Regions from separate parts of the Lysinibacillus sp. FW12 genome, predicted to be linked through region 1. Evidence: riboswitches for the same ligand, from Rfam matches in the RefSeq annotation. Region 1 holds a riboswitch; the other holds the start of a gene.

Region 1 (5,226 bases):
ACGACCAACGACAATGTATGGCGTTAATAAAGTAGCGGGTGAGTTACTATGTGATTATTATTTTAATCGTTTTGGCGTTGATACACGTGGTGTACGCTTCCCTGGATTAATTTCCTATGTAACACCTCCAGGTGGTGGTACGACTGATTATGCGGTAGAGATTTTCTATGAAGCGATCGAACAGGGCAAGTATACATCTTATATCCAAGAGGGTACGTTTATGGATATGATGTACATGCCAGATGCTTTACAAGCTATTGTAGATTTGATGGAGGCAGATGGTAATAAGCTAGTTCATCGTAATGCTTTTAATATTACAGCAATGAGCTTTGAACCGTCGCAAATTGCAGCTGAAATCAAGAAACACTTACCGAATTTCACAATGGACTATCAGGTGGACCCAGTGCGTCAGGCTATAGCAGATAGCTGGCCAAACTCTTTAAATATAGAAGCAGCCCAAAAAGAATGGGGCTTTAAAGCAGAGTATGATTTAGCTAAAATGACAGTTGATATGTTAGAAAAACTGAAAATTAAGCTGCATAAAAAGGCAATTTCATAATAGTGTAAGCTACAGTGTTTTAGAGGTAAATCCTAATGGCAAATAATATTACAGAAATTTACTAAAATAAAGTAAAAAGAGCGATGTCCCAAAAAGGGAGATCGCTCTTTTACAATACTATTTTGTTAACATATGGAAAACTTGTTCAACGTCTTTATCACCACGACCTGAGATATTAATAATAATGCTTTCCTCAGATGGTAAAGTTGGTGCTAATTTTAGAGCATATGCAACTGCATGTGAGCTTTCAAGGGCAGGAATAATACCTTCGACCTTTGAAAGTACTTGAAACGCCTCTAGAACTTCTTCGTTTGTAACAGTTACATACTCCGCACGGCCAATTGTTTTTAAATGACTATGTTCTGGACCTGCTCCAGGGTAATCTAGACCAGCTGCAATTGAATATGTTGGTAGGGGATTTCCTTCATCATCTTGTAACACTAAACATTTGAAGCCATGTAGCTCCCCAGGCGTCCCTTCGTTTAATGTAGCAGCTTGATCGGGTTCGATTCCAATAAGACGAACGCTTTCATCTGCAATATAATCAGCAAATGCTCCAATGGCATTACTACCACCGCCGACACAGGCAAGGACGGCTGTTGGAAGCTTTCCTTCCTTTGCTAAAATTTGCTCACGACTTTCACGGCTAATGACAGATTGAAAATGTTTAACCATTGAAGGGAAAGGATGTGGTCCAACTGCTGAGCCTAATAAATAGAATGTTGTTTCATAGTTTTCTACTAAATCAGCGAACGCTTCATCAACCGCATCTTTTAAGCGGCCTTGTCCTTTATCAACAGCTACTACTTTCGCACCAAGAAGCTCCATACGAAACACATTTAATGCCTGACGTTTTGTATCCTCCAAGCCCATATAAATGGTGCAATCCATTCCGAACATGGCACAAGCAGTTGCCGTTGCTACACCATGTTGTCCAGCGCCTGTTTCGGCAATAACGCGATTTGCTCCCATACGTTTAGCTAGTAAAATCTGGCCTAATACATTATTGATTTTATGTGAGCCTGTATGGTTAAGATCTTCACGTTTTAAATAAATTTTTGCGCCACCTAATTGCTTTGTTAAATTTTCTGCAAAGTAAAGAGGGGATTTACGTCCAACGTATTCACGGAAATAGTAATCCAATTCTTTCTTAAAGTCTTCATCGTCTTTAAACTTTTGGAAATTCTCGTCTAAAATAGTTAAGACATTTTGAAGCTCCTCTGGAACAAAGCTTCCTCCAAATTCACCAAAATAACCTTTTTTCTCTACTACTGTACTCATCTTTACTCGACTCCTCTATGCTAATTTTCCATAAAAAAAAGCCACTCCAATCCTCATAAAAAGGACGAGTAACCGTGGTGCCACCTTGATTCGCATTTTTGCGCGCTCTTCTACTCCGATAACGGGGAGTGGGTCGGCCTTACATTTGGATAAGGCTGCTCTGAAGTCCATTCACAAGTACATACTACTGGTTTGCACCTACCACCAGCTCTCTTGAAGTTACAGTGCTTGCTACTACTCTTCTTCCTTGCATTTATTAGAAAGAATTGTAGAATATTTTCAGAATAGTGTCAAGAAAAAAAGACGAATCCTTAGACTCGTCTGTTAAATCAAATTTTTAAAGTGAAGACGTTTATTTAGTCCATACATAATAGGTGCACCAACTGCTAACACAACAAACTCACCAGCAGCCACTGTTAGCCAAGTCCAGAAGAATGGAAGCTCTAAGGCTAAGTTTAGTTCAAAGGCAATGATAAACATAGTGCATGTAAATAAAAATGTATTAATAATTAAACGTGCCCACATATTTTTGACAAATTTACAGATTAAAATGAACAGTCCAAGTGTGATCATAGAATGACCAACACCAAACACTAAATCGTAAATGCCAAGTGGTGAAAAAAGATTGGAGATCAATACTCCAATAATGATCCCTACGGCAAAGCGTGGATTAAAGGCCACTAGATGGTTAAAAATCTCGGATACGCGGAACTGTACTTCTGTAAAACCAAATGGTGCAACAAGCATTGTCACAGCAATATATAAAGCTGCAATAATACCACTTGCTGCTAAAAATTTTATCTTCATATTCATTTCTCCTTAGTTTTTTTTCGTGGGATGGTTACGAACCACGGTGCTTTCACACAAGTAAACATTTTATTATAGATATCTAGTAGAAGTCAAATGTCAGACTTTGTCCACAATGACCTAGCGTCGCAAAATTGTCATAAATATTTTTTACTATGTTAAAAAAGAAAACGAATAACTAAAACAGCGTAGTTTAGCGGTTTAAAGCGCCAAATTGAATGATTAGCTAAAATATTTTGTTAAATTTAAAAGTCAGAACATTCATAATGTTGTTGACGAGGCTCAATAATAACGATAATATAGCGATACATTCACACTTTGTTTGGATAAAGTGCGATAGATATTTTAGTTATTAATCGGGGGGATTATTTGTGAAGGGCAATGTAAAAAAGCTGTCATTCCTTCTATTTGGATTAGTGTTACTTCTTGCTGCCTGTGGTAGTGGTGGTTCTAGTTCAACGGATTCAAAAGGGAATGAATCAAACAACGCAAGTGAGAGCGGAAATGCAGATGATAAAACATATAAAATCGGCATTACTCAAATTGTTGAACATCCATCTTTAAATGCAGCAACAGAAGGCTTTAAAAAGGCAATTGAAGATGCTGGATTAAAAGTTGAATATGATTCACAAATTGCACAAGGAGATAACAGTCTTAACACAACGATTGCTAACAATCTAGTGAGTGCAAACGTAGATTTAATTTTTGCTAACTCTACACCTTCTGCTCAAGCAGCTGCTACAGCTACAAGTGATATTCCAATCATCTTCACTTCTGTAACAGATGCTGTTGGTGCACAGTTAATCGAATCAATGGAGAAACCAGGAAAAAATGTTACAGGTACAATCGATTTACATCCTGAAACGATTTCTAAAACAGTAGCATTTCTAAAAGAGCTTGGCGCAAAGAATGTGGGTATGGTCTACAATGCTGGTGAGCAAAACTCTGTAGCACAAGTTTCAGAAGTGAAAAAAGTTATGGGTGAGCAGGGCTTAACGGTTGTAGAAGCTTCGGCATCCACTTCAGCAGATGTGAAACAAGCAACAGAATCGTTAATTGGTAAAGTAGATGCTTTCTATATTATTACTGATAACACAGTGGTTTCTGCGTTAGAATCTGTTATTGATGTTGCTAACACAAATAAATTACCACTTATCGTAGGAGAGCTAGACTCCGTTGCACGAGGCGGTTTAGCTGCTTATGGTTTCGAATATTTTGATATTGGCTATGAAGCTGGACAAATGGCTGTGAAAATTTTAAAAGGTGAAGCTACACCTGCTGATACACCAGCACAATATCCACAAAATCTAAAACTACTAATCAATAAAAAGGTAGCGGATGATTTAGAAATTGAAATTAAAGATTCTTGGGGTGCAGAACTTCTAGAAAAGTAAAACGAAGCGGGGGAGAACTATCCCCGCTTTATCTTCATTTATAAGCGGTATAAATAAAAAAGAGATTTAGGAGATGATTCAACGATGTTTTTAGCATTATTTGGCGCAGTGGAGCAAGGAATCATCTATGCAATTATGGCACTTGGTGTATATTTAACATTTCGGGTGTTAGATTTTCCGGATTTAACGGTTGATGGAAGCTTTGTAACAGGGGCGGCAACTGCAGCAACAATGGTCTTGCTTGGCTACCACCCAATCTTAGCGACTTTAGTGGCAATTGTTGCTGGATTTATTGCTGGATGTATGACAGGAATTCTCCACACGAAAGGGAAGATTAATCCGCTATTATCAGGGATATTAATGATGATTGCATTGTACTCAATAAACCTACGTATTATGGGGTTAACTGCAGAAAATACGATAGGTCGCCCGAATATTCCACTGCTAAATTCAGAAACGATATTTTCAAAGTTTCAAACATTTTGGAGTAATTTAGGGATCGATGATGCTCTTAATAACCTATTAAAAGGCATGGGATTTCAGCATGTACCAGGTACATGGAGTGTGCTGATTGTCGTATTAATCATCACGATTTTAATTAAATTATTAGCAGACTGGTTCTTAAAGACTGAGGTAGGGCTTGCTATTCGAGCAACTGGTGATAATAAACGAATGATTCGTAGCTTCTCAGCAAATACAGATACACTTATCATTCTAGGTCTAGGACTTTCTAATGCACTTGTCGCATTTTCTGGAGCTTTAATCGCACAATACTCGAAGTTCTCCGATGTTAGTATGGGGATTGGTATGATTGTTATCGGTCTTGCTTCTGTTATTATTGGTGAAGCCATTTTTGGTACAAAAACAATTATTCGTACTACTTTTGCAGTCATTGCTGGCGCGATCATTTATCGTATTATTCTAGCATTAGCTTTACGTGTAGATTTCCTTGATTCAGGAGATATGAAATTAATTACAGCAATCATCGTTATTTTGGCACTTGTCTTACCGCAATTTATCAACAAGACTAAGGAGCGCAAACGAAAGGCGAAACGTGCTGCAGAACTTAAACCAGTAAAAACTGTAGAGCGAGGGGGAAAAGGCCTTGCTTAAATTACATGGCATTAATAAGGTGTTTAATGAAGGAACACCAGATGAAAAAATTGCACTTGCAGAAATTAATCT
Region 2 (5,226 bases), 530 kb from region 1:
CCCAATGGACTCAAGCCGATTACTACGAAAATAGCAGAATCCAGAAATCCTCCAACAATTCCACTGTAGAGCACACGCCATGCCATTGGTAATTTCAATCGACTATAAATTTCTGTATCAGCCGTTTCAGCGACAACAAATGATAGGGCTGACGCTACCACAATCAAAAGTGTATCCCCTAGAAGGAATGACACTACTGCTGATAAAATTAAAGCTGTAATAATAACTATATATGTCTTTGCTCTACCATATTTATTTTGCACAAGATCGCGAAAAATAAAAGTCGCTCCAATTAAAAGCGTCCCCATTGGCACGATAAACATACCAAAATGTAACGGCGCAAATGCTGCCGTTACCACATTAGCAACGACAATAGATAATAAATAAAATAGTATTCTCATCCTATTACTCCTCAAATCAATTTCAAGACATTATTGTAATGGCACCCCTATACACCTCTTTTATTCCCCCAAACAAGGGCATGTAACTGTGGTAGTACTTTGACATCTCTTAATTCTTCATCCTTTATTACTCGATCAATGAGCTCATGATATTTATCTAATAAATGGATAGCTATTCGTGAATTATCAATCGACGTAAGATCATCGTTACCAACTTGGAGATAAAAAGGAATCGTTGGATAACGATGATGAATTTGTTTAGCATAGTCGTAATCCTCTTGATTAAAAACGACTATTTTGAGGGATGTATGGTGATTACTGTTTCGATTTTTAAGTTTTTCGAAGATATTTGAGAGCATCGAATAGTCCGTAGTCATTCCAGAACTAGGTGGCTTTGGTGAAATTGTCAGCTCATCAATCTCATACATCCATTTTTGCCATCTACTTCCCTGCGTTTCCACACTAACCTTTATGTTGTTTTCTTTTAAAATCGCAATGAGCTCTTGCAAATTTGGATAGAGTGCAGGATTACCGCCCGAAATCGTAACAAATGAAAATCCACTGCCACCAAGACGTTTTAATTCAGACCAAATCTCTTCTGCTGTCATTTGGACAATAAGATGCTTTCCGCTACCATCCCACGTAAATGATGAATCACACCAGGAACAAGAATAATCACAACCTGCAGTTCTTACAAACATTGTCTTCTGGCCAACTACCATTCCCTCACCTTGAATTGTTGGTCCAAAAATTTCGATAATAGGTACTTTACTCAACTTCCATCCACTCCCGTCTTGCTTCTGCATAGCTTGTAGGAGTTTCGTAAAGCCTGATAAACTCTACACACGCACCGTTATATCCTTCATCAAGCAAGGCCTCAGTCAGCTTTTCGTAAATCCAAACAACAATGTTCTCTGCCGTCGTATTCATAGGTGGAAGTGTTTCATTTAAATAACGGTGATCCAAATGAATCTCTATTTTTTGTTTCCATATCTCTTTTATATCGCCAAAATCAATCATCAAACCACGTTCATCTGTGTAGCCACTCAGTCCTAATATGACACGATAGGTATGACCGTGCAGATTTTTACATTTCCCCTCATAATGATGTAAATGATGAGCAGCATCGAAGGTAAATTCTTTGCTTACGAGAACACGCTTTGCATGGTATTTCAATTGATTTCTTTGAATATCCTCATCTATTTTTTGGAGCCTCTCGACGATTTTATAATCTGACATGTCTTAAAACTCCTTCCTATAACTCAAATACTCATCAAGCCCTTTTTTTCGCAGGTTACACGCTGGGCATTCACCACAGCCATCTGCTATGACACCGTTATAGCAAGTTAACGTTCTTTCTCGAACAAACTCAAGCGCCCCAAGCTGATCAGCAAGCCCCCAAGTCTGTGCCTTATTCAGCCACATCAACGGTGTATCAATGACAAAAGAATCATTCATAGATAAATTTAACGTTACATTCAAGGATTTAATAAAAATATCTCGGCAATCCGGATATCCGCTAAAGTCTGTTTCACACACACCCGTTACAATATGCTTTGCTCCCACTTGGCTCGCTAAGATGCCAGCAAATGAAAGAAAAAGTAGATTTCGACCAGGCACAAAAGTTGATGGAAGCTCACCATTTTCTCCGTCCTTCACCTCTATGTCTTGTCGTGTCAATGCATTCGGGGCAAGCTGATTCAGGAGTGACATATCCAGAATGTGATGCTTGACACCAAGCTCCTCTGTTATCACCTTCGCACATTCAATTTCCAGACGATGCCTTTGACCATAATCAAAAGTTACTGCCTCAATCTCTTTAAAACGTTCTTTTGCCCAGAACAAACATGTTGTGCTGTCCTGACCTCCACTAAATACAACAATCGCTTTTTCCTTCTTCATCCATAAAGACTCCCTTATATCGAAAAAACAGCACTCTAAGAAAAAGTGCTGCTTTCTTCTTAGTTTTTTTAAGAGGGTAGCTAAAAACCTCTTTCTTGCTTCACTTATCGATTATCAATTTTTTCTGGGTTAAGATCGTGGTTCATTAAACGATAATTGGCTATTTCTTCGTATTTAGTTCCTGGCTTCCCATAGTTACACCATGGATCGATCGAGATACCACCTCGTGGAGTAAATTTCCCCCAAACCTCTATATATCTTGGGTCAAGTAATGTAATTAAATCATTCATAATGATATTAACGCAATCCTCATGGAAATCTCCGTGATTTCTAAAACTGAATAAATACAATTTTAGTGATTTACTCTCAACAATTTTTTTATCAGGGATATACGAGATATACATCGTTGCAAAATCAGGCTGATTTGTAAGCGGACATAAACTAGTGAACTCTGGACAATTAAACTTAACGAAATAATCTCGATTGGAATGAAGATTATCTACTGCTTCCAAAACTTCAGGTGCATAATCATATGAATATTGTGTACCTTGGTTACCCAACAATGTTAAATCCTTTAGTCCTTCTTCATGACTTCGACCAGACATAAAAAAACCTCCTTGTAAAATGTTTCCCAACACTTTTCAAGAGAGGCATTACCAATCATTCTATTAAAACATAAGTAAAAACATAAAAAAGCCACGTCCGATATGGACATGGCATAATGTCATGTTTCCATAGTTTTTTATAGAGGGTATCAGCTATGAACCTCTCCCGTACAAGTCCGGGCACATTCTTTTCTTCCATATCGTACAAAAAATAATACAGAACGTCAAATAGATTTTAAAAAAATCTTTCCTATTTGTGCTTTACTAATTAAATTGACAAAATGAATATATTTCTGTAAGTCCTTTCTCATTTTAAAGTTCTATTTTTTAATTACATTACTAGGAAAATAGAATTAAAATATAATTGATAAACTAATACTTATTATCAATATTTTGGTATACTCAAATATTCCGATATTCGAATTACTACTCCTGTGATAAATTTGAATTATCACACTTTTTTGTTTAGTGTGATAATTAAATGTGGAGGGAGAAATGAGTTTTGAAAAAGTTTACGTTTATGAAGTTTTTAAGTAGTATTATAGCTTTCGTTATGGTGCTTTTTCTATTGGTTCCATTATCGAGCGCAAGTGCTGAAGAATCTAAACCATTTAAACAGGATAGTCAAAGTGAAAGTATACTTCAACTTAAGGCGGCTATCGCTGAACAGCTAAGCTTGTCTAAAGATGGTCCAACTCTTCACGAAAGCTTACAAAATGTATCAGGCAATCAAGAAGTTGCAGTCATCGTACATTTATCTGAAACGCCTGTGGCACTAGAGCAGGGAATGAGCCAGGTGAAAGGCCAAAAGTTCTCTAATGCGCGAGCAAATGAAGTACGTTCAAATGTAAAAGCTCAACAAGCAAAAGTAAAAAAAGAGTTAGCTACTAAAAATGTTCAAATGACTCAAGGCTACACATTTGATACTGTTTTAAACGGTTTTGCGGCAACAGTGAAAGCAAATGATCTCCCGAAACTGCTTTCAATAGAAGGAATTACATTAATCGAACCTGATGCAATTGTTTACGCATCAGAAGATAATACAATGAAATCATCGGAACTTATTAAGGAAGATCAATTAGAGGCCCAAATGAACACAAGTATTTCTTTCCTTGGGATCGAACAGCTGTGGAATGAAGGAATTGAAGGACAAGGAATAAAAGTAGCAGTATTAGATACTGGTATTGACGCAGATCACCCTGAATTCGCTGGAATTTACAAGGGGGGAAAAACTTTATTCCAAATTCATCAACTTACACGAAGCCTCGAGCAGATGACGATGCATCGGAAACATTGCCTTCTGAGCGTCCTGCCGGAACACCTGAATTTAATGAAAAAGGAAGCTCGTTCTATACTTCTCACGGTACCCATGTTGCTGGAACCATTGCAGCAATCGGAGCAAACAAATTTGGTATTAAAGGAATTGCTCCAAAAGTAGACCTTTATGCTTACCGTGTTCTTGGTGCATATGGAAGTGGAGCTACATCTGGTATTGTTAAAGCAATTGAAACAGCTGTAACAGAAAAAATGGACGTTATTAACCTTTCTCTTGGTGGGGGAGCTAACTCTGAAACGGATGCTGGTTCATTTGCTATTAATAATGCAATGATGGCTGGAACAATCGGAGTAATTGCGACAGGGAACTCCGGCCCAAATCGCGGAACAATGGGCACGCCTGCAACCGCTCGTTTAGGAATTGCTGTCGGTAACACAACAAATCCTGAAACAAAGTATAACGGGGAAGTAAATGTTACAGTTGGTGACTACAACTTAACAAAACAGCTCCCATTAATGGGAACAACTTTTGGAAGGGATTTAGCAACACAGCTTCAAGGAGAATTTGACCTAGTTGCTATCCCTGGAAACGGGGAAGTAAAGGACTTTGAGGGAATCGATGTAAAAGGTAAAGTGGCATTGATCTCTCGTGGCAGTATCGCCTTTGTTGATAAAATTGCGAACGCAAAGGCAAATGGAGCTGTCGCAACAATTATTCATAACTTTGCTGGTGGAACAAATGCACCTAATATTTCAGGTACATTCCTTGGTGATTCATTTGCTTTTCTACCAACATTTGATATGTCCCAAACGGATGGCGATGCAATTCGAGCTGCATTAGCAGGCGGAACTGGAAAAGTTAGCTTTAGTCAATTTACTTCCACACAGACACTAGGAGATGAAGTAAACGATTCAAGTTCCCGTGGACCATCTACACCAAACTTTGATATTAAACCAGATGTAAGTGCACCTGGAACAAACATTATGTCAACGATTCCAATGTATAAAAAGGATTTCCCTGATGCAGATTATGCAGAAGCATA

The links. Region 1 has a riboswitch for preQ1 ahead of SJW71_RS21750 (QueT transporter family protein). Riboswitches for the same ligand answer to the same signal wherever they lie in the genome.
Region 2: another riboswitch for preQ1. It lies ahead of queF (preQ(1) synthase); the one in region 1 lies ahead of SJW71_RS21750 (QueT transporter family protein).

Annotation. Positions count from the first base shown of each region.
Region 1 covers NZ_CP139094.1:4,240,187-4,245,412, reverse strand. The annotation lists gene SJW71_RS21760 (L-threonine 3-dehydrogenase) at 1-559, shown strand, start outside; gene trpB (tryptophan synthase subunit beta) at 677-1,840, opposite strand; T-box leader at 1,898-2,097, opposite strand; gene SJW71_RS21750 (QueT transporter family protein) at 2,165-2,647, opposite strand; PreQ1 riboswitch class I at 2,654-2,698, opposite strand; gene SJW71_RS21745 (ABC transporter substrate-binding protein) at 3,019-4,041, shown strand; gene SJW71_RS21740 (ABC transporter permease) at 4,126-5,154, shown strand; gene SJW71_RS21735 (ABC transporter ATP-binding protein) at 5,147-5,226, shown strand, end outside.
Region 2 covers NZ_CP139094.1:164,185-169,410, reverse strand. The annotation lists gene SJW71_RS00875 (VUT family protein) at 1-401, opposite strand, end outside; gene queE (7-carboxy-7-deazaguanine synthase QueE) at 449-1,177, opposite strand; gene queD (6-carboxytetrahydropterin synthase QueD) at 1,170-1,640, opposite strand; gene queC (7-cyano-7-deazaguanine synthase QueC) at 1,644-2,303, opposite strand; gene queF (preQ(1) synthase) at 2,408-2,908, opposite strand; PreQ1 riboswitch class I at 3,032-3,078, opposite strand; partial or broken gene SJW71_RS00850 (S8 family serine peptidase) at 3,411-5,226, shown strand, end outside.